DNA from 2 places in the Arthrobacter sp. TMT4-20 genome. Region 1 is predicted to be linked to the other one. Evidence: predicted binding sites of a transcription regulator. Region 1 holds the regulator's gene; the other holds the start of a gene.
What was found. The regulator LexA, encoded in region 1, represses DNA repair genes until DNA is damaged. The targets are predictions, from matches to a motif close to TCGAACANNTGTTCGA.
Positions count from the first base shown of each region.

Region 2: the regulator LexA is predicted to act here: its motif matches at 1,982-1,997, upstream of uvrA (excinuclease ABC subunit UvrA).

Region 1 covers NZ_JBTNDW010000009.1:40,248-44,830, forward strand. The annotation lists gene hisB (imidazoleglycerol-phosphate dehydratase HisB) at 1-263, opposite strand, end outside; gene ACX80Z_RS10160 (histidinol-phosphate transaminase) at 346-1,455, opposite strand; gene ACX80Z_RS10165 (LysM peptidoglycan-binding domain-containing protein) at 1,614-1,988, opposite strand; gene lexA (transcriptional repressor LexA) at 2,459-3,115, shown strand; gene ACX80Z_RS10175 (ATP-dependent DNA helicase) at 3,112-4,583, opposite strand, start outside.
Region 2 covers NZ_JBTNDW010000010.1:83,624-88,206, forward strand. The annotation lists gene ACX80Z_RS11125 (trans-aconitate 2-methyltransferase) at 1-668, shown strand, start outside; gene ACX80Z_RS11130 (MBL fold metallo-hydrolase) at 767-1,405, opposite strand; gene ACX80Z_RS11135 (GntR family transcriptional regulator) at 1,542-1,937, shown strand; gene uvrA (excinuclease ABC subunit UvrA) at 2,068-4,583, shown strand, end outside.

The DNA.
Region 1 (4,583 bases):
GCCTCCCGGAGCACCTCGCCGATGGTGATGGCGACATCCTCGACGGTGTGGTGGACATCGATGTGCGTGTCACCGGTGGCTCGGACCGTGAGGTCGATCAGTGAGTGCTTGGCCAGCGCAGTCAGCATGTGGTCGTAGAACGGCACCGAGGTGCTGATCTCCGCGCGTCCGGTGCCGTCAAGATCGAGCTCGACAAACACCGACGACTCGCTGGTGGTCCGTTCCCGGCTCGCAGTGCGTCCGACAGTGGTTTCCACGCTCATGGCTATCCTTCGATTGGTACGTAGCGGATGGGTGACGGTAGGGACAGCACCGGGCGCCGCTTGGAAAGGGTCTATCACCAGTCTAGGAGACGGTCCCCTCCAGCAGGGCACCGAGGGTGTCGAGGAACACTGTGGTTTCCGTCTCGGTGCCTGCGGTGACCCGGAGGTGACCGGGAATACCGACGTCGCGAATCAGCACTCCCCCGTCGAGCAGGCCCTGCCAGATGCGGTGCGGGTCGTCCAGTCCGCCGAAGAGAACGAAGTTGGCGTCCGAGGGCACCGGGGTCAACCCGAGGTGCTGGAGACTGGTCACTATCCGATCGCGTTGCACCTTGATGTTTTCCACGTTGGCAAGCAATCGGTCAGAGTGGGTCAGGGCCGCGTTCGCTGCCGCCTGGGTGATGGCCGAAAGGTGGTACGGCAACCGGACCAGGCGCAGCGCGTCAGCAACCTCGGGGGCCGCCGCCAGGTAACCGAGCCTCGTCCCGGCCATCGCGAAAGCCTTGCTCATGGTGCGGGACACCACAAGACGTTCCCGGCCCGCCAGCAGGCTGAGGGCGCTGACGGTGCCTGCGTGGGCGAACTCGGCATAGGCCTCATCGACGATCACGATTGCCTGCGCGTCGCTGCCCGCCTCATAAACCGCTTCCACCACATCCAGGCCCAGCGCTGAGCCGGTCGGGTTGTTCGGCGAGCACAGAAAGACGAGGTTCGCGCCGGATTCGCGCACTTCGCGGGCCGCGTCGGCGGCGCTGAGCTCGAACCTGCCGTTACCCTGCCCTGCGATATAGCGGGTGCCGGTGCTGCTGGCCAGCAACGGATACATGGAGTAGGTCGGGGGGAAGCCGATGGCTGATCGACCCGGGCCGCCGAAGGCCTGCAGCAGGTGCTGCAGTACCTCGTTGGATCCGTTGGCGGCCCACAGGTTTTCGGGCGTCAGTCCGTGGCCGAGGTAGCGTGCAAGATTGGTCCGGAGTTCGGTGAACTCACGGTCGGGGTAACGGTTCAGCCCCCCGACCTCCCGGCTCACCGCATCAACGATTGCCTGCCGGACATCGTCCGGCACTCCATGGGTATTCTCATTGACGTTCAGGAGGATGGGGACATCCAACTGGGGCGCACCGTAGGGGTGCTTGCCCCGCAGATCCTCGCGCAGGGGCAACCGGCTCAACCGCTCAAACTGTTCGCTCACCTGTCAAGGTTAAGCGTGGAGTGCTGCAGGTGCAGAATCGGCGGGCCTTCACCCTTCATCAGGATCTTCACCGCGTTCGCAGAAGCTCCGCACCCGGTGGCCGATACTGGCCGACCGGGTTGGAGGGTTCTGGGGGTGCAGTACTGGCTGTCGAGGCGTTACCGGTTGGTGGGGACATCCAGTTGCTGCCCTGCCTGCAGCACTGAGGTGCCCAGGCTGTTCAGTTCAACGATCTCGGAGACGACGATGCGCGGATCGCGGTCCGGAGCGAACTCGGTTGCCAGCTGCCAGATGGTTTCGCCGGCTGCGACGCTGACACTCACGGTCTCGGTCACCTCTCCGCCTTCAGCTGATGCCTTGGCAGGCGAGTTGAAAAATCCTGACAACATCAGAACGGCCGACGCGAGTAGCACGATCGGCAATCCGACCAACAGGAGCCGGCCCCTGCGGGTCAGCCGCAGCTTGGTGGCGCCGCTCGTGGTCGCGTCGCTTTCGGTGGTAGGGAAATTCTGGTGTGTGGTGATGACAGACATGGATACACCTCTCTGTACTCTCGAATCAGTCCATTCGGTCCTGGGGTATGAGCCCGGGACCAACCCTGAAGGTTGAAGACGGTGTTCGAGCTAAAACCGGCGATTCCTGTTTTGTTCGAACTTATCTTCGAATTACTGCTTGTTTATTTTTAGCACTGATTGACGAACTTTGTCGAGACACGATCGAACAAATGTTTGAAAACGTGTCCTGACTCCCTTACCGTTAGGGCAAGGATGAAGGTTCGGGATCCAGCAGAAACCAGCACATCATCCGCCACTGACAAAATAAGCTCGGCCCCTGGAATCCAGGGATCTGCCGGGGTACATGGATTCTTATCGAAGGGACAGCGACCGTGAAAGAGTCCGACGCACCACTGGATGAACCGGCCTCCGACCTTGCCCCGGCTGACCCCGCCCCGGCCGTCCTGCCAGCCCGTGGCCGCCCGCGTGGGCGCCAGGTGCCCAAGGGCATGACGCCCCGCCAGAAGAAGATCCTTGAGACCATTCAGCGGGCCATCGGCACCAACGGGTATCCGCCCTCCATGCGCGAGATCGGAGACACGGTGGGGCTGGCCAGTCTCTCGAGCGTCACCCATCAGTTGTCGCAGCTGGAGCGGATGGGCTATCTCAGGCGCGATCCGAAGCGCCCCCGCGCCATGGAGATCCTGCTTCCGCTGACCCTCGACCATGATCAGCACAGCGGCGAAGAAGGATCGGGCCAGGGCACGACACCGGACGTCGGCGGCGCGATCGACGCAGCCATGGTTCCGATGGTGGGGCGGATCGCTGCCGGCGGCCCGGTGCTGGCCGACCAGGTAGTGGAAGATGTCATGCCGCTACCCCGCCAGTTGGTGGGACACGGCGATCTCTTCATGTTGCGGGTCTATGGCGATTCGATGATCGACGCCGCCATTTGCGACGGTGACTGGGTAGTGGTCCGGCGCCAGCAGGAAGCACAGAACGGTGACATCGTGGCCGCGCTCCTCGACGACGAGGCGACGGTGAAGACTTTCCGCCAGCGCGACGGTCACACCTGGCTGCTCCCCCAGAACACCCAGTACGAGCCGATCCTGGGAGACCTCGCCACGATTATGGGCAAGGTCGTCTCGGTGATGCGCGCCCTCTAACCCCCGGGCGTGGGTTTTCCTGCCAGCCGCTCCAGGACGCCGACCGCCGTCGTGCGATCGGTGGTGGACCAGAAAGGCGGCAGCGCGGCACGCAGGAATGATCCGTAGCGTGCGTTGGCGAGCCTGGAATCGAGGATCGCCACCACCCCCTTGTCTTCGGCTGCGCGGATGAGGCGTCCGGCGCCCTGAGCGAGGCGGACGGCCGCGTGGGTTGCCGAAACGCTCATGAAACCGTTTCCACCGGCCTTCGCTACGGCTCTCGTCCGCGCTGTCATGAGTGGGTCGTCAGGGCGCGGGAAGGGAATGCGGTCGATGGTCACCAGCCGGCACGACCGGCCTGGCACATCGACGCCCTGCCAGAGTGACATGGTGCCGAAGAGGCACGTGTCCGGCTCATCCGAGAATTGTTTGACCAGCGCCGACATTGACGATTCGCCCTGGCACAGGATCTCGAAGTCGACCCGTGGGCGCAGTGATTCGGCTGCGTCTTCGGCCGCGCGGCGGGAGGAAAAAAGTCCCAGCGCCCCACCCCGCGATGCTTTCAGCAAGACCTCCAGTTCGTCGAGCTGCTCAGGCGAGGTGCCCCGCTCCGGCTTTGGAAGGTCCTTCGCGACATACAGGACGCCCTGCTTCGGGTAGTCGAAGGGGCTGCCGACGTCGACGCCGGTCCATGACGGCGCCGAGGCGCCCGCGAGACCGAGCGAACCGGCGACTGGACCGAACTCGGCCCCGATGGCGAGCGTTGCCGAGGTCAGGACCACTGTGTGATCGGCGAACAGGCCTTCCCGCAGCTTCCCGGCCACGGACAGTGGCGCGATGTTGATGGTCGCGGGTGCGTCGTCGTCGGGCTGTGAATACCCGGTGCCCGGTGAGAAGGTGCTTGGCCGTGAGGCCCAGAGCACCTCACCGGCCGGTGTCGCCGTCAGAAGCCGCTCGCAGAGTTCGAAGACGGCGAGGACGTGGGACTTCGCCATCTGCCGGCCACCGTCTGCCGGGGTCGGTCCGTCTCCTTTGGCGTCCGACAGGACGGCCCGGCAGGCTTCGCGGACCTGCGTGATCGCCGTTTCCTGCTCCTCGGTGAGTCCGGCAGCCATTAACCCCGTGGGGATCCCGGCGACTGTTGACTCGAAAAAGCGGTTTGCGGAGTCGAGGCCCTCGGTGGCGATTGACAGATGACGGCGGGCCGCCGACGCCGCAGCGGAAATCATCCCCGCCGATAATTGTCCGGACACCGCGCCGGTGACCCGGTCATGCAGTTCGTGGGCTTCGTCGATGACGACGACGTCGTACTCGGGGAGCACCGCCAGCCCCTCGAAGGCACTGATCGCGAGCATTGCATGGTTGGTGATGACGATATCCGCGTCGCCCGCCTTGGCCCTGGCCCGTTCGCTGAAGCATTCCGCCGCGACCGGGCACTTTTGGGCGCCAAGGCACTCCATGCTGGTCACGGACACCTGCCGCCACGCCT
Region 2 (4,583 bases), on a different contig from region 1:
TGCTGGCCGAACGCTGGCCCGACGCCGGGGTGCTGGGCATCGACTCATCCGCCGACATGGTGCAGCGCGCCAATGACCAAGCCGACCCGCCGCCGAACCTGCGGTTCGAGACTGGTGATATCCGAGACTTCTCACCCGCAGACGACGTCGACGTCGTCGTCACCAACGCCGTCCTGCAGTGGGTGCCGGGTCAGGCCGAGCTGGTGCAGAAGTGGGCACGGGTGCTTCGTCCAGGTGCCTGGCTGGCCCTGCAGGTTCCTGGCAACTTCGGATCCCCGGCACACACGCTGCTGCGCGAACTGGCCGGATCGAACGCCTGGCGGGACAAGCTCGGGGGAGTGCTGAGGCATACCGATGTCGTGTCGGAGCCGGAGGAGTACCTGCGGATGCTCAGCGAGGCGGGCATGACCGCCGACGTCTGGGAGACCACCTACCAGCACGTCCTCACGGGACCCGATCCGGTGCTGCAATGGCTGAAGGGCACCGGATTGCGCCCCGTACTGAATGCGCTGTCCGACGACGACGGCGCGGCCTTCGTCGAACAGTATGCTGCCCTGCTGCGCGGAGCCTACCCCGAGGAACCTTGGGGGACAGTCTTCGGCTTCCGCCGGATCTTCGCCGTCGGCGTCAAGACCGGGCGAAGTAGGAGCAAGGACCCCGCGGGATAGTTCCCGCCAGCCCTGAGCCGGGGGCCAGTTAACGCACCTGCACACAGGTGGACGGGAAGGTGGGTTCCGACGGCGGTGAGCCCGCCGGACGGCCGGTTTTACCAGCCGCGGGCGCGCCATTCCTCAAGCTGCGGGCGTTCAGCCCCGACGGTGGTGCCCTTCCCATGGCCGGGATGCACGACGGTGTCGTCAGGCAGATAGTCGAAGATCCGCTCGGACACGTCGTTAAGCAACGACTCAAACCGGGCGGCGTCGCCCTGGGTGTTCCCGATGCCGCCGGGGAACAGCGAATCCCCCGTGAACAGGTGTGCCGGGCCGTGCGGGTCGCGGTACAACAGGGCAACGCTCCCCGGTGTGTGTCCGCGCAACTTGATGGTTTCGAGGTCGAAGCCCTCGAAAGTGGCAATATCCCCATGCTCCAGCCGAACATCCGCAGGCACCGCTATGTCGGTGACGTCTTCCGTGCCGGCCGCAGTGCGCGCTCCCGTCTGCCCGACGACGTCAGCCAGCGCCCGAACATGGTCCCAGTGCGAATGGGTGGTGACGATCAGCGCCAGTTTCGGCTCAGCCGTGGTGTCTGCGGCGCCCTCGGCAAGGAGCGCCATGATGGCGGGAGCGTCATCGGCGGCGTCAATCAGCACCTGTGCGCCCGTGGCCTTCGAGGTGAGCAGGTAGACGTTGTTGTCCATCTCGCTGACCGAGATCGAGCGGATGGTCAGATTCTGAAGAGTAAGCATGAACCCAGTCTAGGCACGCCGGTAAATGGGCAAGACTTTCGGGGCACAGGGGTGCATGGAACAATATGGGCATCAGCGGTCCGCCCGGGAAATGGCCGGACAACAGTGACGAGTGACAGAGACCGGAAAGGCCATAGTGAATCCAGGCGCAACAGGCAGCTCCGATGTCACCAGTTGGCTCCGCATTGACCAGGCAAGCTCTGTGCCACCCTACGAACAACTCCGCGTGCAGATCCTCGACGCCGCGAACAACGGATCCCTTCCCGTCGGGACCCGCCTGCCACCCGTGCGCACCCTCGCCGGCCACCTCGGAGTAGCAGTCAACACCGTTGCCAGGGCGTATCGGGAACTGGAGCAGGCCAACATTGTGGTCACCCGGTCGCGGGCAGGAACCGTTGTCGCGGCGGCAGGAGATGAAGCACGGCAACGGGCGGCCGCAGCCGCCGACAAATACGCGGATGTGATCAAGGCCAACGGCCTCACCGAGGACGAGGCCGTTGCCTATTTGCGGGCCGCTCTGCGCCGTCGGTGAACATCGGGGGCCAACGCGCCGACGACACGCTGAAAACCAGCCGATCGAATATGTATTCGAACACGGTTTCAATTAGAGTGAAAGGGTGTCTATTGCAACTTCGCTCGAATCTGAGTTTTCCGATCCCAAAATGTCGCAGGATCTTTCGCGTCTGATCGTCAAGGGAGCACGCGAGCACAACCTGCGCAACGTTGACCTCGACCTGCCGCGTGACGCGATGATCGTCTTCACCGGTCTCTCAGGGTCGGGGAAGTCATCCCTCGCGTTCGACACGATCTTCGCGGAAGGTCAGCGTCGCTACGTCGAGTCCCTGTCGGCCTACGCCAGGCAGTTCCTGGGTCAGGTGGACAAGCCTGACGTGGACTTTATTGAGGGTCTGTCGCCAGCGGTGTCCATCGACCAGAAGTCGACCAACAAGAACCCCCGGTCAACAGTTGGCACCATCACCGAGATTTACGACTACATGCGCCTCCTCTGGGCCCGCGTGGGACGCCCCCACTGCCCCACCTGTGGCGAACCGGTCGCCAAGCAGACCCCGCAGCAGATCGTCGACCAGTTGCTTGAACTCGAAGAGGGCACCCGATTCCAGATCCTCGCCCCCGTGGTGCGAGGCCGCAAGGGAGAGTTCGTCGACCTGTTCCAGGAGTTGACGGCCAAAGGCTACGCCCGCGCCCGTGTCGACGGCGACGTCGTCCAGCTGTCCGATCCACCCAAGCTCGGCAAACAGTACAAACACACCATCGAAGTGATTGTCGACCGGCTGGTGGTCAAGGACGGCATCAGTCAACGGCTCACCGACTCGGTGGAGACGGCGCTCAAGCTGGCCGACGGCCGGGTCCTCGCCGATTTCGTTGATCTGCCCGAAATAGACAGCAAACGCGTCAGGGCGTTCTCCGAGCACCTGGCCTGCCCCAATGAGCACCCCCTGGCCATCGATGAGATCGAGCCACGCTCGTTCTCCTTCAACAACCCCTTCGGCGCGTGCCCCGTCTGCACCGGGATCGGCACCAAGCTTGAGGTTGACGAAGAGCTGGTCGTCCCCAACCCGGACCTGAGTCTGGCGGAAGGCGCCATCGCCCCCTGGTCGCTGGGCACCGCAACCCTCGAGTACTGGACCCGGCTGCTTGAAGGTCTCTCGAAAGAGCTGAACTTCAAGATGGACGTACCCTGGCACAAGTTGCCGGACCGCGCCCGGGAAGCAGCCCTGTACGGCAAGGATCACAAGGTGGTGGTGCAGTACAAGAACAGGTTCGGCCGGGAGCGCAAGTACAGCACCGGCTTCGAAGGCGCTGTGCAGTACATCCACCGCAAGCATCTCGAAACCGAGTCCGACCACGCACGCGACCGCTACGAGGAGTACATGCGGCAGATCCCGTGCCCCGCGTGTGGCGGAGCACGGCTGAACCCGGCCTCACTCTCGGTCCTAATCAATGGCAAATCCATTGCGTCGGTCGCAGCCATGCCAATGCGCGACTGCAGCGACTTCCTCAACAACCTGGTGCTCACCGGCCGTGAAGCCCAGATTGCCAGCCAGGTCCTCAAGGAAATCCAGGCCCGGCTGCAGTTCCTGCTCGACGTCGGACTCGAGTACCTGAACCTCGAACGCGCCTCCGGGACCCTGTCCGGCGGAGAGGCACAGCGCATCCGGCTGGCAACCCAGATCGGTTCAGGACTTGTGGGCGTACTCTACGTTCTCGATGAACCGTCAATCGGGCTGCATCAGCGCGACAACCGGCGGCTGATCGAGACGCTCGCCCGCCTCCGTAACCTCGGCAATACCCTGATCGTCGTCGAGCATGACGAGGACACCATCCAGGAAGCCGACTGGATTGTTGACATCGGCCCCGGTGCCGGCGAGCACGGCGGCGAGGTGGTCCACTCCGGTCTGCTTGAAGACCTCCTCACCAATGAGCGTTCCATCACCGGTGACTACCTCTCCGGTCGGCGGAAGATCGAGATCCCGAAGAAGCGCCGCAAGATCGACAAGTCCCGGCAGCTCAAGGTGGTTGGTGCACGCGAACATAACCTGACGTCCTTCGACATTGCCTTCCCGCTGGGCGTCCTCACCGCGGTCACGGGTGTCAGCGGGTCAGGGAAGTCCACCCTGGTCAACGAGATCCTCTACAAGGTGCTGGCCAACAAGCTCAACGGCGCCAAGCAGGTTGCCGGCCGGCACAAGCGGATCGATGGCCTCGAGCACCTCGACAAAGTGGTCCACGTCGACCAGAGCCCGATCGGCCGGACACCCCGCTCCAACCCTGCCACCTACACCGGTGTCTTCGACAACATCCGGAAGCTGTTTGCCGAGACCACCGAGGCGAAGGTCCGGGGCTACCTCCCCGGCCGGTTCTCATTCAACGTGAAGGGCGGCCGCTGCGAAGCCTGCTCCGGCGACGGCACCCTGAAGATTGAAATGAACTTCCTCCCGGACGTATACGTGCCGTGCGAGGTATGTCACGGTCAGCGCTACAACCGGGAAACGCTCGAAGTCCACTACAAGGGCAAGACCATCGCCGATGTGCTGAACATGCCGATCGAAGAGGGCGCCGAATTCTTCGCTGCGTTCAGCCCGATCGCGCGTCACCTCAACACGCTCGTCGAAGTGGGTCTTGGCTATGTGCGGCTCGGACAGCCGGCCACCACCTT